DNA from 4 places in the Bacillus sp. UMB0893 genome. Region 3 is predicted to be linked to each of the others. Evidence: riboswitches for the same ligand, from Rfam matches in the RefSeq annotation. Region 3 holds a riboswitch; each other region holds the start of a gene.
The links. A riboswitch is a leader RNA that binds a small molecule or an ion and turns the genes downstream of it on or off. The one in region 3 is predicted to bind cobalamin.
Positions count from the first base shown of each region.

Region 1 (7,491 bases), on a different contig from region 3:
ATCTTACAACACAAAAAAGTGTTATTTCAAAAATGAAATAACACTGCACGATATGTCTATTTAAGCGGAACTTCCTTTCGAACTCCTTTTTGAAACGTCATTAATGAGGAATAGCCAACTTTTTTCGCGAGTGCGATCGCTTGGTCATAGTCCGCACCAACGTCCTCTGGCACATGGGCATCCGATGAAAGCACGATCGGAATTTCCTTCTGAAAACACATGGTTAGAAGCCGTTCATCAGGATACAGCTCTCCTACCGGCTTTCTTAAACCGGCAGTACTGATTTCCACGCATGTTTTTGATGAAGCTAACGCATCGGTTGCCCGGTCATATTGCTGCAGCAAAAACTCTTCATCGTTAGGTACATAATTAAAGATCTTAACTAAATCAAGATGCCCGACAATATCAAACAAATCCGACTGGGCGAGCGTTACAACCTGTTCGAAGTATTTTTCATAGACATCGTTTACATTGCGCTTGTCCCACTCATGGAGATATTCTTTTAAATCAATTCCAAAGTTATCGACCCAGTGAATGGATCCTATTACATAATCAAAATCGTATGTATCTATGAAAGCTTTCATTTCAGCGTGTTTTCCTGGAGTATAATCCATCTCAATCGACATTTTAACATCAATATCACGACTCCATGCTTCCTTAAAAAGATTAACATAGTCATTCATATCGTAATAGCGTCTTTCTTCAACCCATGGATTGCTGAGAATATCTTTCGTTTGATAAAAATGATAGGCATGCTCCGAAATTCCGAAATGCTGAATCCCTTTTTTCTGAGCTTCATTTGTAAATTGCTTCAAATAATCCAGTGTCAAGCTGCCTCGTTCTAAATGATTATGATAGTCTGTCCGCATCGTCTGCCCCCCGTAAGTTTTGTCTATTATATCTTTTTTTGGGTTTTGTGACAATGCATATTCACTTTATTCTGAAGAACCTGAATTCTTTGTAATCATTAAATGCTGCAAAGGAAAAATGACTTCTGTTTTTAAGTTGTTTTCTTTCTTTAATTGATGTATCGAAACGTCAAACTGATCTGCAATGGAGTAGAGTGTATCCCCTTTTTTCACAGTGTATGTATTCGCTTCTAGCCTTTCATTTATGTAAAGCTTCTGACCAGCCATAATTTCATTAGACTTTAGCTGGTTCAGCTCTTTCAGAGACTCAACAGAGGTTCTGTGTGCAGCTGAAATACTCCATAGTGTATCACCTTTTTTCACCGTGATCTGCATGGACCCGTCAAGCTGAGCTGCAGGCTTTGTCATCGCTGGCATTGCTTCAATCGTATTCGCTGCTACCATTAGAAATGGATCAACAGCATTTTTTTTATCTAATGTCCAATTTCCCTTATGTACTTCAAAATGAAGATGTGTTCCTCTCGATAAACCTGTATTGCCGATCGTGCCAATCTTCTGGCCTTTTTTCACCTTCGCAGACTCTGCAACAGAGCGTTTGTGCAAATGGGCATATACCGTCTCGTATCCTTCAGGATGCTGAATAAATACTACGTTCCCATACGTATCTGAATAATAGGATTTTGTAACAATCCCTTCTTGAACAGCTAAAATCTTTGTTCCTTCAGGAGCCGCAATATCGATGCCTTTATGTTTTCCGCTTCTTGTCCCAAATGTATCAGTAATAGTGCCCCTGATTGGGTGCGACCAATTTATTTCTGAAGCCCCTGATGATTCTTCTGCTTTTGCTTGAGTTCCGCTTACGAATAAAAGAACGATGCATACTCCTACTAATAGTGCGATTGATAACCTTCTTAACAAATCTAACATATTCTCCCCCTAGATTTATGTTTGACCCAAATTGACCAATATTAGTATTATGCAGCAATTTCCATTTCATACATAAAAATGTAAAATAAAAACGTTATTTTGCATAAATAAGAACTTTTAGGACCGAGATAACCATCTTGTGATCCACGATCAATCGTTTATAAAGGTTCCCGCACCATAAAAAAGAACCTCAGCTTCATAAGCTGCGGCTCGCACATAATGTTTTATTTCACATCTACCGGATTAGGGGAAAATGGAACGGGAACGGCATTCGTAACATCCATTTCTCCAACTCTTTCAACATTTAAACCTTCAAATTTCACATTTTCATATCCAAATTCTTTTGCTGTCAGTAAAATGGCTTCAAGCATCAGTGTATCTGTTTCGTTATCTTCAATAGTAGATTCATTCGTAAATTCGATGATGACATCTTCATCTTTTTCTTTAATATTTTTTATCATAACTGATTTTTCGATGACAGGTTTTAATCCAAGCGTCCCATTTTCTTTCATGGCTGAGAGAGCTTCAGATAATTTATTAAAAGGAAGGATTGATGGTGCAAGGAGTTTAGGAGCTTCCATACTCTCCTGGTAGAGAAAGTAACCTTTTCGCTTTTCTTTGCTCAGGGTCTGCCCTTCCTTAAACCCATAGGCACCAAGTTCAATTCCTTTTTTTCCGTCTTTAAAGTATTCTGCTTCTTCAATCCCCTGCCAGCGAAACGATTCTTCAATGCCTTCAGCAAATAATTTATTTTCACTTTCAACAGCAGATTGAGCATACGAATTTTCATTTACATTAATTAATAGCTCTTTTGTTGTTCCTTCAGCATATTGAATGTCTGTTCCTGTCAATGAGGAAGAACTTAATCCAAGAGGTGCCGGGTCCAATGTTGCTAGTAAAGATTTATATTGATCTAAATAATTTCCGCTTTTCTCTGTCTGGATGCTGATTGGAATCATGTTTTGAACTTGCAGATCGGGATAAGCGAGGGTAACAATGGAAAATTTATCTTCTTCACGTGCAACAAAGGTGCTTTTTTCCGGCTGCGGCTGTATTGAAAGCTCTGCTTCACTTTTATAAGCCGAGTCCTGTACTGATTGTTTTGCCTGCTCATTACTTGCCATATCCATGTTTGAGTCTGATTTATTGCTCTCATTTGATTGAAATTGATTTAAGAAGTAAGGTGACATTAATAATAGAATAAAAAGTGCGGCAACACTGGCGAAAGCAGGCGTTATCCATACCTTCCCCTTCTTGTGCTTTGTTTCTTTTTCTGAAATATGAGCAAAAATTTCAGATGAAGTTCGCTGATCCTTAATGGACGGCAGCTGTTTTAGGGCATTGACGAGCTGATCTTCATTCCAATTCTTTTTATTCATCCTTTTATGATCTCCTCCTTTCTCTCAGTGTTGTCAATTAAATGATTTTTTAATGCTTTTAATGCACGGTGCTGAGTTGTTTTCACTTTACTTTCCGTCCATTTAAGAGCTGAAGCCGTCTCTGCGATAGACAACCCCTGAAGATAGCGCAAAATAATGACAGAGCGCTGATCGACAGTACATCTATCAAGTGAATGGTAGATTTGCTGCATTTCTTCGTTTTGTGCAGCTACTTCATCCGGCAGAGGCTGAACATCCTGGATTTGCTGACGATCCCAGTCAAATTTCTCAAGAATTCGCTGCTTCAAGTTTTTTTGCTTCCGAAACCAGTCGATGGCGACATGACGTGAAATAGAAAGAATCCATGTTTTTTCACTGCTTCTGCCTTCAAAACTGTCGTAAGATTTTAAAATGCGTATATATACTTCTTGAACGAGGTCTTCAGCCTGCTCACGATTTTTCACCATATAAAATAAGAACTGAAAAATATCCTGGTGATACTTTTCATAGATTCTCTGAAAGGCCTCTTCCATGAATGAACCCCCGATCAAACAATTAGTCGATTTTTTAGTTAAAAAGTTACAACTTTAACTATATAATGACGCAAAACAAAAAGGAAGGTGCTGCCTTCCTCATTTTCCAACTTTTTTATGACTGTTTGGGCTTTGTAAAAACGATTGCGCTTCTTTCGTATTCGACATCTTTAGAACCGAGCCGTGCATTTGCCACTCTTGCAGCTGCAAAGAAATAGTCTGAGAGCCTATTCATGTAGGTTAAAACTTGATCATTAATCTCTGTTTGCTTCTGCAAGGATACAATGCACCGTTCTGCACGTCTTGCTACTGTTCTTGCGATGTGAATAGCCGATGCTGCCTGTGTGCCGCCTGGAAGGATAAAACGCTGTAATGGAGGTGCTTCTGCGGTATATTGATCAATTCTTTCTTCCAGAAATGCAACCATGTCAGCCGTTGTTTTATACGGATGTTTCTGCTTGCCATGAATAACGGCGAGATCGCTGCCGCAATCAAATAGCTCATGCTGTATCTTTTCAAATTCATGATACAGATCAATCAGGTTTCCCCCCTGAAGCCATGTCATCGCAAGTCCTACAAATGAATTGACTTCATCAATTGTGCCGTATGCTTCGACTCTTAAATCATCTTTATCGACCCGTCCTCCTATAATGCTTGTTTTTCCTTTATCGCCGGTTCGTGTATATAAGTTCATTTAAAACAGCCCCTTTATTTTTATAGGCTCTTTTCGTAAACATTGTAGCTTTTGCAAGTGAGTAAAAAATCGGGTTTTAGACTTTTTACACTAGTTACGGCAGTGCTTATGCAATAACCACAGGCAAAGCAACAATCAATGCGAACAGAGCTTTTATATAAGAAAAGAGCGACACGTCGCTCTTTTAAGTTTACTGCATAGTTATGCCAAAATCCTTTTTATTCAAGAAATACTGAAACGTTTTGTACATGACAGGGTACAGCACGATAAAGAAGATGCCATTTCCAATTGCATGCGCTGTATCAAATGGCAATCCCGCCAGATAATAAGCTAAACCATTTTCTGTTAAAACAAACATATTCAGAGACACAACAAATCCAAAGAAATATCCAGACAGCACGGCAACTGGTGTAAAAACAAAGAGTCTTTTTGATGTAATATATTTCCCTAAAACACCTGAGATCAATGCAACCGCGCCCCAGGCCAGCATTTGCCAGATCGTCCACATTCCCATACCGAGCAGCAAATTACTGACGAAGCAGCCTAATACAGCTACGATGATTCCGTTAATAGGACCAATCAAAATCGAAGTAATGATGATGATGGCGGTCATTGGCTGGATGTTTGGAACAAATTGAAATGCCAGTCTCCCTATCACTGATAATGCTATCAATAACGAAAGCAGACTGATTCTTCTAGTCGTCATTCTGAGCTCCCGGCTTACTCATAATTTCTTAAATCAAATTCTATTTTATCTCCATCTTTAAGCTCGATTTCATTTGCACCTGTCATCGCATCTTCACCATTAACGACAAGATGCCAGTATGTTTTTTCGCTCTCGCTAGCCTTGATTCCATCGATGCCGTTAATAAAACCCCCGGCTTCTTCCACTTCAAAGTTTTCTTTCATGACATCCATAAGAGTCTGTCCTTCTTTGATGGCAACTTCTTTTGAATCGACTTCCTCTTCCATATTGTTTTTAGTCAAGGCAACAGTGGCTTTTGTTTCTTCAGCTGTTTCCTTATTTTCAGCTGCCTGCTCTGAATTTGATGTTTCTTTTTTAGGCTCTTCTGCAGTATTTGCACAAGCCCCCATTACCATTAAAAGTAATATTCCTAGTAACCCAAAAACCTTTTTCACAAACAATCTCTCCTTTTATGTATCCATCTATATTGTATAGCTTAAAACAAAAAATGAAAAAGCCCATCTTGGAGGATGGGCTTAAAAACGGCATATGAAGATTCTGAAGGTGAATGCAAAGACAGAATCTTGCCGTCTCTATGCTCAACCCCCGAAGAATACAAACTTTGTAAGAGATTAGGCAGGTCTACTGACTATTGCTTCATTCTAACTGATCCTTCCCATACAACAAACAGCATAGCTATGCCATTGGATTATACAGTGGATATTTTCAGGTCGTCGGCAAATACAGTTGCGGGGACAGTTCAGGCTTTTCACCTGATTCCCTATTAAGCGGCAAGCACCTATATCTCAAAATATTTAATTATGTTAATTCAGTATTATTTTACAAAAAAATCCTCACAGCTTCAACAGAAAATTCAGACGGTGTTCCTTATGAAACAAGAATTTTCGTCACATTCTTTCAGAATCATCGCTTTTTCGTGGCAGATAGAAGCTGAAGGTTGTGCCTTCATTTACTTTGCTGTGCACTGTTATCGTTCCTAAATGTGCATCTACGATATTTTTTGCAATCGCAAGACCCAAACCAGTTCCAGAACGGCCTCTTGTTCTTGCTTTATCTGCTTTATAAAATCGTTCAAACACAAATGGCAAATCTTCCTCCACAATTCCTGTACCGGTATCCTTCACATCGATTTTTATTCCGTGAGACACACTCTGTACATGAATTTCGACAGAACCGCCTTCAAGCGTATGTCTAATGGCATTATCAACTAAATTGGTAAGGACTTGTTCAATCTTGTCAGGATCAAGCACAAATTCCGGCTCAACTAAGATGACAGATGAGGATAAAGAAATTTTCTTATCCTTTGCCAGCCCCTGAAATTTACGATTAATTTTTTCTATAAATTCATGGATGGAGATTTCCTCATAATTTAGAGTAATATGTCCAGCTTCCATTCGGGCGAGGTCAAGAAGATCGTTCACGAGTCTTCCCATACGAAGTGACTCATCGTAAATGACTTGAGCAATTTCTTTCTTTTCCTCTTCAGAACTTGCTATATCGTCTACAATGGCTTCGCTGTATCCTTGAAGCATCGCAATCGGTGTTCTTAGCTCATGACTGACATTCGCAATAAAGTCTTTCCTCAGCTTATCCAGTCTTCTCTCCTCAGTCATATCTCTGAGGACCGCAACCGCACCGCGGACATATGACTGGTTATATAGCGGACTCATAACCATGACCCAGCTTCTGCCCTGCAAATTCACTTCCACGATATGCTCTTTCTCCGTATTGACCACTCGCTGAAATAATTCTTTTGCTTCTGGCGGAATTTCCTCACCTTCATTGATTTGCATTTTTTGCTCGTAATACCATGCCTGTAAAAACCGTTCCGCAGGAGGATTTGTTACAAGAATCGTGCCATCAATGTTGAGCGTGATTACGCCGTCTGCCATACTGCTTAAAATGCTTGTCAGGTGCTCTTTTTCCTGATTGAGCGCATTAATGTTGAATTTAAGCTGTCGGCCCATTTGATTAAAGGCTATGGCAAGTTCGCCAATCTCATCATGACTTAAAATCGGCACCTTTGTATCAAATTTCCCTCTTGTCAGCTCTTGTGTCACTTCACGCATTTTTCTAAGCGGATAAGTGATTCTTGTTGAGAGAAAAAAGGCGAAAATGGTTGTCAAAATGATCGCAATTCCGGCAGCAAGCAAAATATACTTTGTCGTATTCTTTGTTGTTTCATGAACTGCAAGGAGGGATTGCGACATAAATACAGCGCCATATTCTCCATTCTTACGTTCATATGGTACACCTACGACCAGCACTTCATCATTATTAGCCGTATTCAATTTTTCTTCTTCAGACAGTTCCGCAAGCTTGCTTACATTTTTTTGATCTGAAAACACTTTTGACAGTTCTTTGTCATTTTGTATATCCTGCA
Region 1 covers NZ_PKLB01000007.1:48,471-55,961, reverse strand. The annotation lists gene CYJ36_RS15720 (histidinol-phosphatase) at 57-869, opposite strand; gene CYJ36_RS15715 (M23 family metallopeptidase) at 936-1,796, opposite strand; gene CYJ36_RS15710 (hypothetical protein) at 2,021-3,175, opposite strand; gene sigX (RNA polymerase sigma factor SigX) at 3,172-3,708, opposite strand; gene CYJ36_RS15700 (cob(I)yrinic acid a,c-diamide adenosyltransferase) at 3,824-4,402, opposite strand; gene CYJ36_RS15695 (ECF transporter S component) at 4,593-5,108, opposite strand; gene CYJ36_RS15690 (DUF4430 domain-containing protein) at 5,123-5,542, opposite strand; cobalamin riboswitch at 5,706-5,906, opposite strand; gene CYJ36_RS15685 (ATP-binding protein) at 5,996-7,491, opposite strand, start outside.
Region 1: linked by a shared signal. The riboswitch ahead of CYJ36_RS15690 (DUF4430 domain-containing protein) and the one ahead of CYJ36_RS06525 (cob(I)yrinic acid a,c-diamide adenosyltransferase) in region 3 are both predicted to bind cobalamin.

Region 2 (7,491 bases), 170 kb from region 3:
CATATGAGTATGAATTTGTGTGTCCGGCTGAACGGACGCAGTTGAACGTTTAAAGGCTGTTACTGCATTTGATAAGTACTGCTCCCAGTTCTGCGTTTTTAATGGGAGACCTTCGCGGATAGCAGGTTCATCCACTTGAATCATCGCAATTCCTGCCTGTTCAAGAGCTTCAACCTCTTTACGGATACTGAGCGACAATTGGTTGAGCACATCCGTTTTAGGAATATCATTTCGCACGAATGACCAGTTTAAGATTGTAACAGGACCCGTCAGCATTCCTTTAACTGGTTTATCAGTCAAACTTTGAGCGAAAATGGTTTCTTTTACTGTCATCGGCTCCTCAAGTAAAACATCTCCGTAAATAACTGGCGGTCTGACACACCGCGAGCCATAGGATTGAACCCAGCCAAACGTTGTAATCGCAATTCCAGTTAACTTTTCGCCAAAAAATTCTACCATATCAGTTCGTTCAAACTCTCCGTGAACAAAAACGTCTAATTCCAGATTTTCCTGAATATCAATCCATTTTTTTATTTCTTGTTCTATATAATGATTATATTGCTCATCTGAACGTTCTCCTTTTCTCCATTTTAACCGTTCAGCACGAACCTCTTTTGTTTGCGGAAAGCTCCCGATTGTCGTTGTAGGCAGCAGCGGAAGGTTAAATCGCTTGCTTTGAAGCTTTTTGCGAAGCTCAGCTTCGGGTCTTTCAGTTGTGAACGTATCTAACTGCTTCATCGCTTTCTCAACTTCGATCTGGTTTCTAAGTGAAGAAGAAGATAAATTCTCAGTCGCCTTATCGTAATCGGAAAGTGCTCCATCCTCAGCTTCAAAGTTTAAAAATCTCGTTAAAAGCTCTAGTTCAGCAAGCTTTTCATCTGCAAAAGAAAGACCTTCTTTGACAAGATGATCAAGATTCTCTTCGGATTTGACTGTCACCGGCACATGAATAAGACTGCATGAAGGCTGAAGGATCAATCGTTCCCGGTCAACTGTCTCTAGAATGCTGTTTACTAGTTTTACTGTATTTTGAAGGGGCGCTTTCCAAACATTTCGTCCATCAATAATGCCTGCAGCAAGTACTTTATCCTTTGGAAACCCAGCTGTTTTCAGCTTTTCCAGCGACGCTCCGCTGTCATGAATAAAATCAAGACCAATTCCATCTACCGGCAGACTAACTAGTTCGCTAAAGTGGTCAACAGTTTCAAAATAAGTCTGTACAAGAAGCTTTGTCTTTGTTACCTTTTTTCGAATGGTTCCATAAACAGTTTTTGCTTTTGCAAAAAGAGAAGCATCTGCAGCTGGTGTTACAAATACAGGTTCATCGATCTGAATCCATTCTGCACCTGCATCTGCAAGGTCCTGAAGCACTTGGATATAGAGAGGAATTAGTTTATCCAGGACGGATTCCTTATTCGTCCCTTTTGATAGAGTGATTAAAGTTAGCGGACCTACAATAACAGGCTTGCCGTTAATACCCAGTTCTTCTTTTGCCTCATGGTATAGCTTCAGCAGCCGATTATTTGTTAGCTTAGGTTTTGACTCATCAAGCTCAGGAACAATATAATGATAGTTTGTGTTAAACCATTTTGTCATTTCAGCTGCCACTTCTTCTTTACTTCCGCGGGCTATTTCAAAATATGTACGCAGTGAATTGGCATCTTTCTCTTTAAATCTTTCTGGAATCAAGCCGAATAAGACCGCCGTATCCAACACATGATCGTAATAACTGAAATCTCCAATCGGAATGAGATTAATGCCATTATCCTTTTGCTTCTGCAAATGAGTCAGTCTGATTTCTTTCATGGATTGTTCAAATTGCTCCTCGGATAAATCACCTCTCCAGAACGTTTCAAGCGTCTTTTTCCATTCTCTCTTTTCACCAATTCTCGGATAGCCTAAATTTGAATTTACAATGCTCATAGCCGTTCCCCCATTTCTTAACGTTACTCAACTTCAATGTGCATAAAAAAACTCTCTTGCATGAAGAGAGTTTGATGGACACAGTTAACTTGTGTTGAGACACAAGACAGGTTTCAACATATCGCATCACCCTCCCTATTTCGCGTAGGCATGAAGTGCATACGATAGGCAGGTCTCCTGACTCAGGTTCATTGTATTCTATTCCCTTCCCATTTTTCATTCGGAAAAACAGTGGGCTCTTATAGAATTCTCCCCATTACAGTGGCGCGACCGCGTCGGATTTTCACCGATCTTCCCTTTTAAGCTAAGACAGAATCTTCTTCTTGCCATTAGCACCTATCGCTTAAAAATATTAAATTTTTTAAATAAATGAATAATTGTTTTTAAGCATATCTGAAGTTTCGCTTTCGTGCAAGTATTTTATCGCAGATTATCTGACACTAAGACCATCAGAACAAAAGCGCAGGCGCCTTGGTCAGCGCAGGCATGGCAGATCCGCTCTGGCCGGGGAGGTTGGCGCGGTAGCTCGACGCAGATAACTTTATTTTATTTTCCACAATCTATTACCTTTTATTATTTCCTAAACTACAATTGAATTTTCAGCTTAGGGACTCTTCTGATATGCTTAGCACCTTCCACTTTGCAGCTTCATAGAATCCAAGATTCTTATAGAGATTTTCAGCTTCCGGGTTGTTATAAAACAAATATATAGACTTATTTTCTCCAGCCAGATCATGACAGATCGCCTGTATGACGTCTGATGCATAGCCCTTTCTGCGATAAACGAGCGGAGTAGCTACACCAACAATAATCGCTGTTTCACTGCTTTCGATGAAAACTCCAGCAGTCGACACCATTTTTCCTTCTTCCTCCCGGTAGAATACTATTAATTTGCCTGATTCAATGTTTTGAAAATGATCACTGGCAAAGAAATCCTCATTCGGGCCAATCATTTTATATTCATCGACCTCCATGAACAAGTCATATAGCCTCCTGCACTCTTCAAGGCTGGTAATCTTTTTGACCCCTTTTGGAAATTGCAAATCATAGGAACCGCTGTACCGAAGCATGCAGGATTCGCTTTCAAGATCCATTTTGAAGTGATCTTTAAAGCGATCGACTATTTCTTTTTTCCCAACAATTTTCCGGATGCCGCTTTCCTGAATGATCACTGTAAAATCACCCAATGGCAGATCTGGAACTGCGCAGTAATAATAGATTTTCTCTGGGTAAATCATCAAAATAGCATTCAAATGGCCCTCCTGATATTGACCGTAAATCATCATATGTTCTTCTGTTAAGTCTTCTATGATTAAGGCATTCAAGACATGATCTGTCTGTAATAACACAGCTGCATGAGAGTATTCTTCTTTATCTATCAGCTTTATAAAATGTTGGCCCATTTATTCTCTCCTGGATTATGATTTTATAAGTCTTTTAGAATATTCTATCATTCTCTAGTGAATATGATATATATTTTAATAGATAGATTTATTTTCCTATACTGATGCAGGTACGGTGAAAGCGAAATGGATATGAAGGACGTATTACTTAATTTTTTACTCGTTTTTTCCCCGCTGTTGATTATACAGCTGTTGTATATGAGAAAAGAGACAAACAAAAAAATGAACAAATGGTTATTTGCTTTATTGCCAGCTCTTGCGGTCATTCTAAGCATGCTTTATCCATTTAAGATTGAAGATGAATTTTTCTTTGATTTCAGGAGAATTCCGTTAGTGATGGGGTTATTGTACGGTGGATATCCGCTCGGAATCTTTTTATTTGCTGTTACGACTACGACCAGGGTGATCATAGGAGGAAATGGCATCATTACGACCGTTGTGATGGCAGGTTTGCTTGTTCTTTTCGTGCCAATGCTTTCTTCCTATTATTTAAAAAGCCGGCTGAGAAAGAAATTAATTCTAGCGGTATCCATTGTTTTGCTGTCTATGCTACTAACGATCATTCAAATATATTTGTCATATGGATTATCATTCCATTCAGAATTTTACATTGAACTCTTCGTTTTGCATTTGATTGCCACAGTAATAGGTACCGTCTTATTTGAAACGATTGTTCAAAACTTCAATCTCTTAAAAAGGATCATCAAAGCTGAAAAGCTCGAAGTAGTCAGCCATTTAGCAGCCAGCATTTCTCATGAGGTTCGTAACCCTTTAACGACTACAAAGGGATTTTTGCAGCTTCTTCGTGATGATGATATCAGTCAGGAAAAAAAAGAAGAATACATAGAAATTTCGTTAAATGAGCTGGATCGTGCGACAAACATCATTAAAGACTATTTAACATTTGCAAGGCCTGAAGCTGAAAATAATGACCCAATTGATGTTCACTCAGAACTCAAAAACTGCCTGAATGTTATGAGTCCACTTGCCCAAATGGAAAACGTGCAATTAATAGAACATTTTTGTTCAGATGACATTCTAGTTCTTGGCGACCCTTTAAAGCTAAAACAATCACTGATTAATTTAATTAAAAATGGCATTGAGTCCCACTCTGCCGGAGGTACATTAGAGGTGAAGACAACAAAAGGGCTCACACACGTTAAAATTATTATTTCAGATCAGGGGAAAGGCATGTCTGAAGAACAGGTGATTCGCCTTGGAGAACCTTATTTTTCGACGAAAACAAATGGTACAGGTCTAGGAATGATGGTGTCTTACAGCATCATTGAAGCGATGAAGGGAACTATTCATGTGAAAAGTAAACCTGATTCAGGTACTTCGTTTACAATTTTTCTACCTATTTATCAAAGCAATGAAGGCTAACTCGTTTTGCAGGATTTAAGGCTGTTCTGACATTCTCTTACTTTTTCCTTACAGGCAGCAAGAATAGCTGCAGTTACATATGTACTTGTGAAAATTTTAAAGGATTGTGCCAAATATCATGAAACAGCTCTGTCAATATCTTTTCAGATACAAGCGAATCCTTGCAGCTTGCAAAGACAATCTCATAAAGCAAGACAGCGCAGCGACATACAACAGTTCGAGGGTTGCGGTATCCTTTAGCAAATGAGGATGTTCAGCGGACATAACGAAGACCAGCCTGACATGAGGCCGGTCTTTTTTGTTTTTATAGGTTTAATGTTTAAAAGGTGCTTCCTTTTATGCCAGGAATTTTGAATATAGCCCAAAATCTAGAATATATGCTCGAATTTTTTAAATATAAAGCCCCAAATTCCAGATTTAAAGCCCGAATTTTTCAATATAAAGACGATTCGACAAAATACGATATTATTAGGTCATACGTGATGCAAAGCATCCAACATTCGTTTAATCGCAAGCTCTACCCCGTCCTGGTCATTTGTCAGGGTAATATCCTGGCAGATCGCTTTTATTTCAGGGCGGGCATTTCCCATTGCAATGCTTTTACCGGCAATCTCCAGCATCGATTTGTCGTTCATGCTGTCGCCGATTGCTGCCGTATCCTTAAGATCAATGCCCAGATGTGCAGACAGTTTTTCAAGTGCAATCCCCTTCGAAGCTAATCTGTGCTCCAATTCAAAGTTGTGAGCTGCTGATGTAACAAGCGTTACATTTTCGCGGTCTTTAAATCTTTCCCAGCCAGCTTCAAGTTTTTCCTTATGAAAAGAAAAGGCTAAAATATTATAGATATCGCTTGTTTTATCAAGAATACTCGTAAATGAATCGACAAACTCAAAGCCTGACTGACTATACTGTTTTTCAGCTGCCTGCAGAAGCATGGCTCGATCCGTTTTGGGATTCGCACTTTTCACCCGGTCTATTTCTATGCTTAAAAGCTCTCTTCCGCTTTGAGGGGTATAGATGGCATCTTTGCCGAACACTTCGTAATAATAATCATTTTCTTCCAGGAATTGAAGGGCTTCTCCTGCAGTCTCCTTTTCCATTGGCTGAGAATGAAACAATTCGCCATTCGGATTATGAATCGTTGCTCCATTTGCAGCGATAATCCATGTTTTAACCCCTGAATTCTTAAAAATTTCAACAACATCAAACTGCGCTCTCCCCGTTGCTACGACAACTTCGATTCCCTCTTTTTGTGCAGCTTTTATCGCTTTCAGATTTTCAGCGCTTATTTCATTGTGACTGTTTAATAATGTTCCATCTAAATCAATGGCTATTAGTTTTGTCATTCCATTTCCTCCTCTGCTACGAGCAATTCCACGTTATTTTTATCCAGTAAGTCTCTAAATGCCTTCTCAGGTTCTTTATCTGTTATAAGCAAATCAATTTCATGCAAATCTGCATATAAGAAAAAGTCTGTTACACCAAGCTTAGAATGATCGGCGAGCGCAATTACCTGATTAGCCTGATTAATCATCTTCCGTTTAACCATGCCATCCTCTTCATGGGCAATCGATAACCCTCTCTCTGATATACCGACAACCCCGATAAAGACTTTATCAACCTGATATTTAGAAAGCTTTTCTACAACAGAGGATCCATATAAAAATCGATGCTCCTTCTGAAGCTCACCACCCAGTAAATGAATCTGTATCCCAGGCTTTGTTGATAGAATATCGGCCTGATTGATTGAATTTGTAATAATTGCAGCATTTGTAACGTCAATAAATTCCGCACAAGCCTGAACAGTTGTTGATGCATCTAATATAATTCGGTCTCCTTCCCGGATAAGGCTTGCAGCTTTCCGTCCAATTAATTCTTTTTCATGTGACACCGTTAGAAGGCGATTGTGGTAATCTTTGATTTCTTTATGCGAACTTGGCAATATGGCTCCGCCTCTTGTGCGGATAATCAGCTTTTGTTCTTCAAGCTTCACAAGGTCACGGCGAGCTGTGTCCTTTGAAACATCATAAAGGGAACAGATTTGATCTGCTGTGATTCGTTTATTTTCTTTTAAATAGTCAAGAATGGAAATTAACCGTTCTTCCTGATACAAAATGCTCACCTAACTTTCAGAAATGTTTGTACAATAATTTAAGATTTAAGCTCTTATAAGCGATTATAATTGTTATGCACAATATATTCAAGTTTTAATAATGTTATGTAAGTTATTTATGCAGTTTGGTAAGTGTTATGCATAAAAAAGAAGAGACCTTGAAGGCCTCTTCTTTTTTTCTAATGGCTGTTTTCGCATTGATTGTTGTTTTTGATTTTACCCGTGGATTTCCGCTGCGGGCACTTGCTTTCTGCGGGGAGGGATGGGAACCTCCTCGGCTATGTCTGTGGGGTCTCCCATTCCCCATATTTCCCGCAGGAGTCAAGTGCCTTCCGCTACAATCCACTAAAGATTTTAACCATTTCTCTAAAAGCAACAAACTTTTCGAAAAGAGCCTTTCTAAATTTATACAATGACAGTTTCAGGAGCAGACAACGGATTCCTCACTCTTCCAAATTCGGATGCATGCGGACGGTCATCTCCATCACCGTAACCGTACTCGATCATGCGATTTCGATTCAGGCACAGCTTTTTAAATGAAGGCCGCAGTAAATCAAATAGCCGGAAGCGATCTTGAAGATGCGGGAATTGCTCCTGATAGGAAAGAATCGTAGACCTTAGTAAACTCCAAAATTCCTTCTCGTCAAGATTTCCCTTTCTATGAAGGAT
Region 2 covers NZ_PKLB01000002.1:341,930-349,420, forward strand. The annotation lists gene metE (5-methyltetrahydropteroyltriglutamate--homocysteine S-methyltransferase) at 1-1,923, opposite strand, end outside; cobalamin riboswitch at 2,074-2,278, opposite strand; gene CYJ36_RS07345 (GNAT family N-acetyltransferase) at 2,523-3,326, opposite strand; gene CYJ36_RS07350 (ATP-binding protein) at 3,525-4,709, shown strand; gene CYJ36_RS07355 (Cof-type HAD-IIB family hydrolase) at 5,183-6,055, opposite strand; gene CYJ36_RS07360 (DeoR/GlpR family DNA-binding transcription regulator) at 6,052-6,822, opposite strand; gene CYJ36_RS07370 (IucA/IucC family protein) at 7,228-7,491, opposite strand, start outside.
Region 2: linked by a shared signal. The riboswitch ahead of metE (5-methyltetrahydropteroyltriglutamate--homocysteine S-methyltransferase) and the one ahead of CYJ36_RS06525 (cob(I)yrinic acid a,c-diamide adenosyltransferase) in region 3 are both predicted to bind cobalamin.

Region 3 (7,491 bases):
GCAGATGGGTTAGGATGGATGATGAATGTGCTGAAATGGAATGGACGGGAATTTGTGACTGACAGACAGAGTATAGCTATATTCGGTGAGGAAACATAGAAAAAAAGAGCTGAATGCCAGCTCTTTTTTTTGACAATTTTCTATAGAATTATTGAGTGTAATTAAGAATTCAGAATTCTGCAAAAAGAATTTTAATCAACAATCAAATAAGCAATCATCGGTACTCCTTGTCCGTGATGGGAATGCGTATCACAAATCAGACGATATATGCCTTCTTCTTCAAATTTTAACGGAATGACTGTCTTTGAACCTTTCTTCACAACCCCTGTTATATCCGTACCTTCTATACGGAAAGGGTGCTCGCTTCCATTTATCCCATGAATCGTGACTGTCACGTTTTCACCTCGGGGGATATAAATTGTTCCTGGATCCCACCTGTAGGCTTCAATTTCTTTTCCATCAGCTGTTTTTGATTTGAATTCTCCAGTCACCATATGAATTTCTAAATTCGTGCTGTCATTTTCAAGTTTTGCAGTCGGAGAAGTTATTGGATTGAAATAATACCAGCCGCCAAATCCAAGAATTACAAAAAGGGCTAATCCAAGAAAAATCCATTTCTTTTCAATTAAAACAAAGCGCATGTTTATAACCTCCCTATTAGTCTTTCTCTCATTTATATGAGAGGGAGGAGTAAAACTTGTCTTATCTTTTAGGGTTATTTTACTTTAAAAGGAATAGACCTTTTTATTTTTACAAAAGCTTGTAGAAAAGGAGTTGTTTATTATGAATAAAGAAAAGAAAGATTCGTTAATGAAAAACAAAGATAATCACGCTCATCCAAATTATCAAGACATTTCAGGGGATTCTATTGATGAACTTAGAAATGAAGAATCAGCGAACATTCTATTAGGCGGAGATGAAATAAAACAACAGAACGAGAATTTATAAACTGCATTTTAAAAGGTATGTCAAATTTGACATACCTTTTAAAATTATTTCATTCCTCATTAAAAAATTCGCTATTAAAAAGATTATAAGAGTCATCTTCATCCTCAGTTTTCAACGATGAATCCGAAGTATGGCTTTTTCTTCTTCGATTTAAATCTTTAAATTCCGCTTCAAGAAATTCTGCCTGATGATGCGATAGCTTTATTGTTACTTCATTATTATTTTCATCTGCAGCTTTCAGCAGAACATAGCTGTCTGCAGCATCCCGCAATGTGACATTGCTGAGAGTTAAATTCATGTGATTAAGTTCATATCTTGCTTTCATTCTCAAAAAGACCTCCAGTGGCCGCTTAGTTATAAATACTATTCTATATTTATCCTTCCAAAAGTACAATGAACGACTAATAAATCAAGGAATTAGACAAAATGTTAAATCTCATCTTATATGATCTGACATAACGAAACATGTAAAATGACGGTATTTTCGGGTACTATTAAGATAGAATATTCTATCAACTGTACGGAAAGGGGATTTCTATGGCAGAAAAAACACAGATAATAAATAAAGCAAGGCTGGAACAAAGAATACATACTCTCTCACAAATAGGAAAAATCAGTGAGACAGGTGTCTGCAGACTAGCTTTATCAAAAGAGGATAAGCAAGCCGTTGAAACAGTCAAACAGTGGATGGAAGACGCAGGTTTAACCGCCAGAATAGATCATTTTGGAAACCTGATCGGCCGATTAGAGGGAAGAAATTCTGAAGCCCCCATTTTAATGCTCGGTTCACATATTGACTCACAGCCTTATGCTGGCAGATTTGATGGAGTCATTGGTGTATTAGGCGCACTTGAAGCTGTTCAAAGAATGCAAGAGCTAAACATCTTGCCAAATATGCCGATTGAAATTGTTGCTTTTTGTGATGAGGAAGGATGCCGCTTTAATAAAGGGTTGTTCGGCGTTAGAGGAATGCTCGGAAAACTGGAAGAGGGTGAATTGGAACGGAAAGATAAAAATGGAATCACCAGAAGGCAAGCATTGGAGGATTTCGGCTGTGATCCGAGAAAGTTTATGGAATCAGAGTATCCGGCAGGAAGTATTTCTGCTTTTCTTGAAATGCATATTGAACAAGGTCCGATCCTTGAAGCGAAAAAAACACCAGTTGGAATTGTAACTGGAATTTCTGGACCATTATGGCTGACTGTGGAATTAGAAGGTTTCGCTGGACATGCAGGATCTGTACCAATGCATATGCGGCAGGATGCGTTAGTTGGTGCAGCCAAAATTGTTGTTGCCCTTAATGAATTAGCGGGCCAGGATGTGGAAGCACCAACAGTCGGTACAGTTGGAAGCATGAACATATTTCCTGACTCCAGAAACATTATTCCAGAGAAGGTCCAATTCACCATTGACTTAAGAGATATTGAGATTGAAAGACGGAATCAAATGGAAGAGAAATTAAGAAAAAAAATACATGACATAGCAGAATACCATGATTTAACCTATAAAATTATTGAAGATACAAATAGTGAACCCCGATATTGTTCTGAAAGAATTATGCAAGTCATGAGGAACGAAAGCAGTGAAATGGGATTAAAACCAATTGAATTAATGAGCGGACCCTTTCACGATTCACTGGCCATGTCCTACGAATGTGAATATGGAATGATCTTTGTTCGATGTAAAGACGGGATTAGCCATAATCCAAAAGAGTATTCAACAATGGAAGATATCTCACTTGGTGCAGAACTTTTGTATCGGACAGCAATAAAAATAGCGCTTGATAACGAATAGCCTCTTATCATTTTGCGGCATCTTTATCTGCAGACAATAATCGTCGGTATCCTAGTATTTAATAGGAGCTGACGATTTTTGTTTGTTAGATTCTTTACATAGGAATATTGAGATACTATTATGAAGATTAGGCTATCGATAAAACAGCTGAATTCAAACGTGAATTTAACGAAGAAAATGAATGATCCAACTATTGAAAGTGATGTGATGAATAGGATGGTAAAAAAAATCGCTCTATCATGGAGCGGCGGCAAAGATGGCTGTATGGCGCTCCATAAGCTTATACAACAAGGTCATGAGATTGTTTGTCTAATAACAACTGTACCAGCAGAGATCGGAAGAACGTTTGGCCATGGAGAAAAAATGGAAGCCATACAGTTTCAAAGCGAGGCATTAGGAATTCCGGTCCATTTCATAGAATGCACATTTGAAGGATATACGCAGAGTTTTATAGACGCACTTAAACACTTGAAGAAAAAATACAGCCTTACAAGTGCAGCTTTCGGGGATTTATATCTAGATGAACACCGCACCTGGGGAGAAAAGGTTACAGACTCAGCGGGAGTAGAAGCACTTTACCCGCTATGGATGGAGAAAAAGGAAGCAGCGCAAGCTCTTCAAGCATTTGCAAACAGCGGATATAAAGCAGTCATCATAAGAACTCAGAATGATGTGCTTGATGATACATGGCTTGGCAAGGAAATTGATCAGGAACTAATCGAAAGAATGCACTCACAGCCGATATGTCCTATGGGTGAGGCAGGTGAGTATCATACCTTTGTGTTTGATGGGCCATTATTTAAAAAGACGATTGAACTGAGATTTGGAGAGAAACTTCAAATGGAGACAACAACGCGCCTCGAGCTTGAGGATTTAACAATGATCTCTAAATAACCTGAATCAGATATTCTTTTGGAAGGCAAAAAAGAATTTGATGACATTTCCAGATGAATAGATTACAATGAACAAAAAAATATGATTCTTTAAAAGTGCCTAATTGCTAGGATAATAGGGAAACCGGTGAAAATCCGGTGCAGCCCCCGCTACTGTAAACGCAGATTCGTTTGAAATGCCCACTGACTTGAAGAGTCGGGAAGGGTCAAACGGAAATGAAGCGTGAAGCCAGGAGACCTGCTTTTAAAGTTTTTGCTTGTTTTTCGGTGGGAAGAATAAGTCAGGAACCCTTATTGTGCGTTTTATTTAGCTTATTAAAGGCCTTGACTGACTTCAGTTCAAGGTCTTTTTTATATTTATTATTAAAAGATGGGAGATGGATGGGTAACAGTGAATGATCAAAATGGAAGAATACTTGTTTATACGGGGAATGGCAAAGGTAAAACTACGGCAGCCATTGGACTTGCCGTTCGGGCGATTGGAAGAGATATGAAAGTCTCCATGCTGCAATTTATTAAATCACCTGATAGAACCTATGGAGAAAAAAATGTACTTGAAAAACTAAACGGTGCAGAAATCCATCAGCTCGGCGTTGGATTTACATGGACAAAAACACCTGATGAGCACCGGCAAGCGTTAAAATCTGCATGGAATCTTGCTAAGGAAAAAATTATGTGCGGGAAGTATAATCTCGTCATTCTCGATGAAATCAATAATGCACTGGCGATACATACTTTTCCGATAAATGATGTACTGCCGATTGAGGAAGTCATACATACGATTAAAAATCGTCCTCCACATGTTCATGTTGTTCTTACAGGAAGAGATGCAAAAGACGAAATAAAGGAGATCGCTGACCTTGTGTCTGTGATCAATGTGGAAAAGCACTACTATGATGAAGGTGTAGAGGCGATTTATGGGATTGAATATTGAGGCTTCGGATGAACAAGGTCTTTCTAAAACAATGAAGCTGATGATACAGGGCACACACTCCGATGCCGGTAAAAGCATGCTGGTCACTGCACTTTGCCGAATTTTTTATCAAGACGGATTTAAAACAGCACCTTTCAAATCACAAAATATGGCCTTAAACTCTTATATTACGAAAGATGGCAAAGAAATTGGCAGAGCCCAGGGTGTGCAGGCGGAAGCGGCTGCTATTGAAGCTACGACCGATATGAACCCTATTTTGATCAAGCCTTCCAAAGAAATGGAATCCCAAGTGGTTTTTCATGGGAAGCCATTTGCCAATATGAAAGCTGCCCAGTATAGAGAAGATTTTTTTCAAATAGGTTTGCGTGCGATTAAAGAGTCACTTCTAAATCTATCAAAAGACTATGAAGTTATCGTTATTGAAGGGGCTGGTTCTCCTGCTGAAATCAATTTAAATGATCGCGAGCTCGTAAATATGAGAGTCGCAGCTCTTTCAGATGCTCCTGTGATCCTAATTGGCGATATTGATAAAGGCGGCGTCTTTGCCAGTCTCGTAGGAACACTCCAGCTTCTTTCTCCAGAAGACCGAAAGCGGGTGACTGGAGTCGTCATCAATAAATTCAGAGGTGATCTATCATTGCTTCAGCCTGGACTAGACTGGTTTGAGGAGTATACTGGTCTTCCTGTGCTTGGGGTGATTCCATTTTTGCCTGATCTTGAAATTGATGGTGAAGATTCACTAGTGCTAAACCAGTATTCGCAAGGAACAAATAATGAGGCTGAGCTGGATATTGCGGTTCTCTCTTACCCAAGAATGTCTAACTTTACAGATATTGATCCATTAAGACTGGAGCCAGATGTAAATATCAGGTTTGTAAAAAAAGCTTCGCAGTTTGGAAATCCGGATTGCATTATTCTTCCGGGAACAAAAAACACGGCAGAAGATTTATTGTTTTTACAGCAAACAGGGCTCCTTGAAAAAATAAATTCTTCTTTCAAAAAAGGAATCTATATCGCAGGAATCTGCGGAGGCTTTCAAATGCTCGGGGATAAACTGATTGATCCAAATGGCATTGAATCCATTTATCAAGAGCTTGACGCAATCGGTATTTTCCCTATTCAAACAACATTATTTGCTGAAAAGAAAACAATCCGATCAGAAGGAATTTGTGCCATAAAAGATTATGAAAGCCTCCCTTTAACTGGATATGAAATACATATGGGACAATCGGAAACGCTCCAGCCCACCGAACCCTTTTCCGTTCTTTCAGGTGAAAATGAAGGCTGCTCGCTTCATAATGGACAAGTAATCGGTACGTATTTGCATGATGTTTTCCATAACGATGAGTTTAGAGGAGTCTATTTAAATAATCTTCGCGTGAAAAAGGGTTTAATTCCGATTGAGCGCTCGCTCCGTTTCCGTCAATTCAAGGAAAACGAGTTTGACAGACTGGCCGATCACGTTAGAAGTTCTATTAATATGAAAACCATTTATGAAATGATGAAAACGTTTAAGGAGGTGAAAAACCAGTGACTGATATATTTAAGCTAATTGCTGCAATAAAGCCAGTAAATAAACAAAAAGGATCTGAAGCATTTAAACACATAAATACGTTAACTAAACCGGTTAATAGTCTTGGAGCAATTGAAAAGGTTGCAGTGCAGCTGTCAGAAATCACGGCAAGCCTTATTCCTGAAGTATCGCCTCCTGGAGTCATCGTCTTTGCAGCCGACCATGGTGTTGCAGAGGAAGGTGTTTCTGCCTATCCTCAAGAGGTCACAGCTCAAATGGTGATGAATTTTTTAAGCGGGGGAGCAGCCATCAATGTATTTACAAAGCATGTGAATGGCTTATTAGAAATTGTCGATGTTGGAGTAAAAGCTGACATCCCTGGTGTTCACTCAGTAAAGATTGGCTATGGAACAAAGAATTTTGCCATTGAACCTGCCATGACAAGAATGGATGCTATTCGTTCGCTAGAAGCTGGCATGGAAAGTGCAAAAGCCATGATTGAAAAAGGAGCAAAGCTTTTAATTGTTGGAGAAATGGGGATTGGTAATACGGCATCAAGCAGTGCAGTCGCAGCAGCATTCAGCGGATTGCCTGCAGAAGAGCTCACAGGGACAGGAACAGGCATCCAATCAAAGCAAGTTGCACACAAAGCAGAGGTCATTAACAAAGCGCTTCACTTTTTAAAACCTAATGCCAATGACCCGATAGACGTTCTTTCTAAGGTTGGAGGTTTTGAAATTGGCGCAATGGCTGGAGCAATGCTTTTTGCGGCATCGAAAAAGATTCCGATTCTATTAGACGGTTTTATTTGCACAACATCTGCCCTCATTGCATCAAAACTAAATGACCATTTGCGGGATTACTTGATTGCAGGTCATCTATCGGTTGAACCTGGACATCTTCATGTTCTCAATTTATTAGGAAAAAAGCCGCTTCTCTCTTTAGATATGAGGCTTGGTGAAGGCAGCGGGGCAGTACTGGCATATCCTTTAGTTGAAGCTGCCACAAAAATGGTAAAGGAAATGGCGACCTTTGATCATGCAGGTGTGTCAAAGGAAAGCATTGCAGAAAAGAAAGAGACAATTAAATAAAAGGCGGGAATTATGAATGAAAACGATTTTCGGTAAATATTTTAGTATTTTTGCACTAATTATGGTTTTATTAGCGGGGATTTTAACTGGCTGCACCCAGGGAGAAGAAACTAAAGAAGCAAGTAAGAGCGTGGACCAGACTGAGCAGTCAAAAAGCAAGGAACAGGCCTATCCGGTTACCGTTACAGATGATATTGGGAAAGAGGTAACGTTAGAAGAAAAGCCTGAAAAAATCGTATCATTGCTGCCAAGCACGACAGAAATTCTTTTTGCACTTGGCCTTGAACAAGAGATAGTTGGTGTTTCAGATTACGATAA
Region 3 covers NZ_PKLB01000002.1:173,980-181,470, reverse strand. The annotation lists gene CYJ36_RS06550 (hypothetical protein) at 1-99, shown strand, start outside; gene CYJ36_RS06545 (cupredoxin domain-containing protein) at 192-641, opposite strand; gene CYJ36_RS23560 (hypothetical protein) at 784-948, shown strand; gene CYJ36_RS06540 (hypothetical protein) at 998-1,273, opposite strand; gene CYJ36_RS06535 (M20 family metallo-hydrolase) at 1,486-2,742, shown strand; gene CYJ36_RS06530 (diphthine--ammonia ligase) at 2,863-3,636, shown strand; cobalamin riboswitch at 3,713-3,895, shown strand; gene CYJ36_RS06525 (cob(I)yrinic acid a,c-diamide adenosyltransferase) at 4,006-4,569, shown strand; gene CYJ36_RS06520 (cobyric acid synthase) at 4,553-6,103, shown strand; gene cobT (nicotinate-nucleotide--dimethylbenzimidazole phosphoribosyltransferase) at 6,100-7,173, shown strand; gene CYJ36_RS06510 (ABC transporter substrate-binding protein) at 7,190-7,491, shown strand, end outside.

Region 4 (7,491 bases), on a different contig from region 3:
GGTTCCTTCCGATAATAAGAGTAGAAAAGTTATTAAACTTAAAGGAGCCTTACAAATGGGATTGTTTAAACGCAAAAGCGTAAAAGAAAAGACAGGTTTTATAAATGAAATAGGTTCAGAAAAAACTCTGAAGCTGGATCTATCCTATGACAATGATTTATCAAAGCAACTTGAGATGATTTCCCTTACAAAAAAAGATTTAGGTGTCTTATCCGTCCTGCAGCCTCAAATAACAGAAAAAATCGTTGAAATCGTTGATGATTTTTATTCAGTAATAGCGTTAGAAAAATCACTGATTGATATCATTAATCAGTACAGTTCAATTGAAAAACTAAAACAGACACTTCAAGGTCATATATTAGCCATGTTTAATGGAATACTAGATAAGAGCAGGGTCGAAAGCATTCAGCGCATTGCCCACATCCATGTAAAAATAGGTCTGGAAGCAAAATGGTATATGTCCGCTCTCCAAACATTAACAAAATCACTCATTCAAATATCTAGCGAAAAAGCTCAAACTAAAGAAGATTTGCTGATGATTGTGCAAGCCATTACAAAGATGATCAGCTTTGAACAACAGCTTGTCATAGAAGCCTATGATAAAGAGTATGAGCAGCTACGTCAAAAAAGCGAGCAGGAGAAGGAAGCCATTAGATTAGAGCTAAGCGATACAGCGCAGATGCTTGCCAGTATTACAGATAACACCAATTCTTCTGTTCAGGAAATCAATGCCCAGTCTAAAGAAATTGCCTTATTTGCAAGCGGAAGCCTGGAAGTTGCGGCTGCTGCAGAAACCGAAGCAACACACGGTAAAAAGGACCTTGAAAAACAGCATGAATTAATGACATTCATTGAAACAAGCACAGAAAACATTTCACACAAAATGAAGTCACTTGAACAAACTTCAGAGAAAATTAATCACGTTGTTTCTATCGTAACCTCGATTGCAGAACAGACGAACCTTCTTGCATTAAATGCTGCAATTGAATCTGCACGTGCCGGTGAATATGGCAAAGGCTTTGCAGTTGTGGCCAGTGAAGTCAGAAAGCTTGCGGAGGAAACAAAGAATTCCGTTCAGGGAGTTTCAAGCTTAATATCTGAAATCCATTCGCAAATTGACAGCATATCAGGATCAGTTGATGAAGTTGCCCGTCTAACTTCAAAAGGTGCGGAGCAAACAAATAAAATGAACCAGTTTTTTGATTCTGTCGTTCACATTATGAATAACAATAAAATGCAAAGTGAAAAAACACAGACTGAACTAGTAAACTTCACTGCTGTTATAGATGAAGTTACGAATTCCATTTCCCAAATAAACGATACAGCTGAAAGCCTTGAAATGCTTTCGAAAAATATTTAATTGCCAAGAACCCTGTTTATCTTTTGAACAGGGTTCTTTTATTTTTTTAAGAAACTATCAAAAGCCGGTCACCCTAGATTCAGTTTATCTCAAAACTCTCTCTATTTACAATCAAAGAACTGTCACTTCTCTTCCATTAACTATTTTCACCAGTTGACAATAATTAATAGATTGATATAATACTTTTATGCACAAAAGCATAAAAGCGTTTAAGCACAAAAGGAAGGAATTACAAATCATGAATCATCCTAAAACTGTTTCATTTGCAGCTTCTGTCATGATATTTATATCTATGATTGCCATTATATTAATCAGTTTATTTTATTTAAAAACTGAGCCGCATTTGCCGCTTATGCTTTGTCTCGTCCTATTAAGCGGAATTGCTCTCATTTACAAGTTTTCCTGGAAAGAGATCGAAGCAGGACTTGTAAAAGGAGTCCAGTCTGGTGTTCAGCCTATTATCATTCTAGCGTTAATAGGAATTTTAATTGGCGCCTGGATGTTCAGCGGAACCATTCCCACAGTCATGGTTTATGCGTTAAACCTCATTGAACCAGGTTCGCTGCTCATCCTCTCGCTCATTTGCTGTACCATTATTTCTTCATTGGTCGGAAGCAGCTTTACAACAGTAAGTACTGTTGGAGTCGCTCTCATGGGAGTCGCCATTGCAGCAGGTATTCCAGTTGAATGGGCCGCGGGAGCCGTTATTTGCGGAGCGTGCTTCGGAGATAAAATGTCACCAATGTCTGATACTACAAACTTTTCATCCGGTGTAGCATCAGTCAATATTTTCACTCACATTCAGCATATGTCAAAAACAACAATTCCTGCCTTTTTGATTACAGCATTTCTTTTTTGGTACTTAGGAACCACTTTAACCGTAAATGCGGCAACGCTGGCTAATATTGAAGAAATTATTTCAGTGATGCAGCAGCATGTTCAAATTAGTGCCTGGACGTTAATCTCACCCATTATTGTCATAGTTCTTGCAATGACAAGAGTTCCTGTCATTCCTGCACTTGCAGTTGGCATTGCAACAGCCGGCGCCACTGGACTGTTATTTCAAGATCAAGCTACTTTTGCCCAATTCTTGAACGTGCTGCAAAACGGTACAGCGTTCAGCATCGAACAAGAAACGGTTCAAAATATGCTGAATCGCGGCGGACTACAATCAATGATGTGGTCCATCTCCCTTATCATGATTGCCTTTGCTTTAGGAGGGTTAATGGACACGCTGCAGCTGATTCAAACACTTTTGAACGGATTGATACAGCGGATAAAAACAAAAGGTCAGCTTATCCTTGCAACAGTGTCTTCTTCGGTAGGAGTCAATTTGGTTACAGGTGAGCAATACCTATCCATCTTCATTCCCGGTCAATCCTTCAAGGGAGTTTATGAAAAATACAATATTAATAAAAAATATCTATCTAGATCTCTTGAGGATGGAGGCACACTCGTTAACCCTTTAATTCCATGGGGAGTAAGCGGAGCCTTTTTCGCTCAGACTCTTGGTGTTGACGTTATCCAGTACATCCCATTTGCCTTTTTCTTATATCTTTCACCTTTGTTCAGCATATTGTTCGGGTTTCTTCCTGATAGAAGAAAGGCTGAACAAATAATGGCAGCCTAAGCACAAAAGCGGAGGCGACTTGGTCAGCTCGCGAAGAAAATAGGAATTGCACTTTTGCCTTCTCCTGAGCAAATGTCTTTTTCACAGTGAGTTAGGCGACGGAGCTGGAAGCAGATAACTTTATTTCATTATCCACAACTAATACCTTTTATAATTTCCTATACGATAAAATCAGAAAAAACCGCTTGAACGTTTTCAAGCGGTTTTTCTAATTGGAAAATAAATACCTAAATGCCTTTTCCAAATACTTTCTCTTCATTTATTATCATATCCTCAAACAGCCGCTGAAGCTCCCTCGTTACCGGCCCAGGTACTCCCTTACCGACTTTCGTTGAGTCAACCTCAATAACAGGAATGACTTCACTTGTTGTTGAAGTAATAAAAGCTTCATCAAGATTTACAAGATCTTCTACTTTGATCATTTCTTCGATAAGCTTTAAACCGTTTTTTTCACACAGCTCAACGACTTTCATTCGTGTGATGCCATTCAAGATCAAGTTATTAGCAGGATGAGTATAAACTACTCCGTCCCTTATTCCGTAAAAATTGGATGAAGATCCTTCCGTTATATGCTCACTCCGGTGCAGCAGCGCTTCATATGCCCCTTTTTCAAATGCTTCCTGCTTGGCAAGAACATTCCCAAGTAAATTCAAACTTTTTATGTCGCATCGGAGCCAGCGGACATCCTCCATCAAATGCAATTTAATTCCTTTTTCCTGCTCTGATACAGGCTTTGAACAAGGAATGGGATAAGCCACAATTTGAGGCTTAACGTCTTTTCCTGGGAAAAGGTGCTTCCTCCCTGTTACGCCTCGAGTAATTTGCATGTAGACTGCTCCATCTTGCACCTGATTTTTCAAAAGGAGCTCATTTAACTGCACTGAAAGCTCTTCTTCTGACAGTGGAAGTGCGATCTTAATTTCGTTTGCACTTCTCACGAATCGTTCCATATGCTCTTTCATAGCAAAAAATGTGCCATTGTATACTCGAATCACCTCGTACACACCGTCACCAAACTGATAGCCTCTGTCTTCAAAATCAATGGAAACTTCATTTTTCTGCTTGAATTCACCGTTTAAAAGTATGTACATGTTAAAGGCTCCTTTGTTAATTAATGATAAACTTCCTCTCTTTATGTTATGATGAAACACGTTGGTCTGTAAAACAATTTTCAATTTTTATTTAAAGTTCTAAAAAATTTCTGTTGAAATTTCTTTAGCTGTCCATTATGATAATAATAGCCAACAACACAACATATTGATATTAATAAAAAACAAACATACTACATATTGAAAAACAACAGCAAGCGAAGGTGCCATTTTTATGGCTTAAAAGGGAATCCGGTGAGAATCCGGAACTGTCCCCGCAACTGTAAGTGTGACGAACTGGGAATACCACTATACGAGATTTAAGTATGGGAAGGACTCAGCACAGAATGATCACAAGTCAGGAGACCTGCCAATTACTTGCTTTAGTTTCGAATTCTTCGGGGATTGAGGAAATGAAACGATGGTTAATAATAGGAATACACCCTTTTATTCTATCGTTTGATCCGCTCATGTCCCTGAGCGGATTTTTTTTTACAGAAATTCAGCGGCTTTCCGCTTTTTCTTATTTTGTGAGGAGGATGTCACATGGCAACCAAAACGGCAACTGTTATTTTTAATGAACTGACTCTTGAACAAGCTCCATTTTCTGAACAACGATTAAAAGATTTCATAGATGAAATCGGACAAGACTTTCCAGAGCTTGACCTGGATGCTTACAGCACTAGAATTATACAGAGCATAGAAGGACGCGACACTTATGCCACTGCTCAAATTACTAATCTTCTAATCTTAGAGGGACTTTCCAATATTAGCGAACACGAGCCGCAATGGACTTACTTTTGTGCGCGTATTTATTTAAGAAAGCTATATAGGGAAGCAGCAGTCAATCGCGGACAGTCAGAAGGATATGGATCATTTTTAAATTTAGTAGAAACCTTGTCGAAAAAAGGAATTTATAGCTCTCTCCTGCTGCAAGCATATTCCGCCGAGGAAATTGAAAATCTGTCTGCAATCATTCAGCCTGAAAAAGACAGGCTTTTTACATACATTGGCCTTCGCACCTTGTCTGATCGCTATTTAGCAAGAGATTTTGATAAAAAAATATACGAATTGCCTCAGGAACGCTATCTTGTCATTGCCATGACACTAATGGCAAAAGAAAAAACAGAGCACCGCCTGCATCTTGTTAAAGAAGCCTACTGGGCACTCAGCAATCTTTATATGACGGTTGCCACACCAACATTGTCAAATGCCGGAAAGCCTGTTGGACAGCTATCAAGCTGTTTTATAGATACAGTAGATGATAGTCTGCAAGGCATTTTTGACAGCAATACAGATATTGCCAATCTGTCTAAATCAGGCGGCGGCATCGGAGTTTACTTAGGAAAAATCCGCAGCCGCGGAAGTGATATTAAAGGCTTTAAAGGGGTGTCCTCCGGAGTCATTCCATGGATGAAGCAGCTTAACAACACAGCCGTCAGTGTTGATCAGCTTGGCCAAAGGAAAGGAGCTATTGCCGTCTACTTGGACGTTTGGCATAAAGATATTTTCTCATTCCTTGATTCTAAGCTGAACAATGGAGATGAACGCTTAAGAACACACGATTTATTTACGGGAGTATGCTTACCTGATCTTTTCATGGAACAGGCTGAAAACCGAGGCGAATGGCATTTATTCGACCCGCATGAAGTCCGAAAAGTAATGGGCTTTTCATTAGAAGATTTCTACGATGAAGGGAAAGGTTTTGGTTCATTCCGCGAAAAATATTGGGAATGCGTCAACCATCCTGATCTATCAAAAGAAACGGTCCCGGCCATCGATATTATGAAAGGCATCATGAAAGGCCAGCTTGAATCAGGTACGCCGTTCATGTTCTATCGTGATGAGGTCAACCGCAGCAATCCCAATTCCCATAAAGGCATGGTTTATTGCAGCAACCTTTGTACGGAAATTACCCAAAATCAAAGTGCAACAACGATGGATGAACAATATACAGAAGACGGCAAAATCATCACAGTTAAAACACCTGGAGACTTTGTTGTCTGCAACTTATCATCTATTAACCTGGCAAGAGCAGCCACAGATGAAGTCTTAGAGCGTCTCATTGCCATACAGGTCAGAATGCTCGATAATGTCATTGATTTAAATGACATCCCTGTTATGCAGGCTAAACTGACAAATCAAAAATACCGTGCAGTTGGACTGGGAACATTCGGCTGGCATCACCTGCTTGCTTTAAAACGCTTGAAATGGGAAGACGATGAAGCTGTTCGCTATGCGGACAAATTATATGAAGAGATCGCATTCTATACCATCCAGGCAAGCATGAACCTTGCTGCAGAAAAAGGATCCTATCCAGTATTCGAAGGTTCAAAATGGCATAGCGGCGAGTATTTTGAAAGCAGAAATTATTCATCAGGAAATTTGCCGTGGGATGAATTAAAGCAGCAAGTCATGGAAAATGGGCTTCGCAATGGCTATTTAATGGCAGTTGCTCCGAATGCTTCTACTTCTATTCTTGCGGGCAGTACAGCAAGCATCGATCCGATTTTCCAAAAAATGTACGCAGAAGAGAAAAAGGATTATAAAATACCAGTTACGGCACCAGATCTAAACGCTGAAACAACCTGGTTCTATAAATCAGCCTATTTCATTGATCAAATGTGGAGCATTAAACAAAATGCTGCCAGACAGAAACATATCGATCAATCCGTTTCATTTAACTTTTATGTACAAAACACGATAAAAGCCAAGGATTTGCTGAACCTGCATTTATCGGCATGGAAAGCTGGTTTAAAAACGACTTACTATGTCCGTTCCACTTCAAGCGCCATTGAAGACTGTGAATCTTGTGCAAGCTAAAAGGAGAGATAAATAGATGACACACTCATTAAAAGTACGCGCAATCATGGATGCAGAGGCGCCAAATCGTTCCACTGCCATCATTAACGGCAGCAGCTCAAATGTGTTAAATTGGGACGATGTGTCTTATCCGTGGGCTTACGCAAAATATAAAAAAATGCTGGCAAACTTCTGGACGCCGTTTGAAATTAATATGTCCGGTGATATTAAACAATTCCCTCAATTATCAGAGGATGAAAAAGATGCATTCCTGAAGATTATCGGATTGCTTGCCCTGCTTGACAGCATACAGACAGACTATGCGGGTAAAGTAGCTGATTATATTACGGATTCAAGCATTAACGCATTAATGATCATGCTAGCACAGCAAGAAGTCATCCATAACCACTCTTATTCCTATGTTTTATCAAGTATCGTTCCTAAGCACGTACAGGATGAAGTGTTTGAATATTGGAGAAGCGAGCCTACTTTAAGAAAACGGAATGAATTTGTAACAAACGGCTATCAGACTTTTGCTGAAAATCCGAATGTCGAAAGCCTGCTGAAATCCATCGTATACGATGTCATTCTTGAAGGGTTATTCTTCTACT
Region 4 covers NZ_PKLB01000005.1:169,053-176,543, forward strand. The annotation lists partial or broken gene CYJ36_RS24820 (protoglobin domain-containing protein) at 56-601, shown strand; gene CYJ36_RS24825 (methyl-accepting chemotaxis protein) at 680-1,360, shown strand; gene nhaC (Na+/H+ antiporter NhaC) at 1,599-2,990, shown strand; gene dat (D-amino-acid transaminase) at 3,218-4,081, opposite strand; cobalamin riboswitch at 4,284-4,468, shown strand; gene CYJ36_RS12645 (ribonucleoside-diphosphate reductase subunit alpha) at 4,625-6,901, shown strand; gene CYJ36_RS12650 (ribonucleotide-diphosphate reductase subunit beta) at 6,918-7,491, shown strand, end outside.
Region 4: linked by a shared signal. The riboswitch ahead of CYJ36_RS12645 (ribonucleoside-diphosphate reductase subunit alpha) and the one ahead of CYJ36_RS06525 (cob(I)yrinic acid a,c-diamide adenosyltransferase) in region 3 are both predicted to bind cobalamin.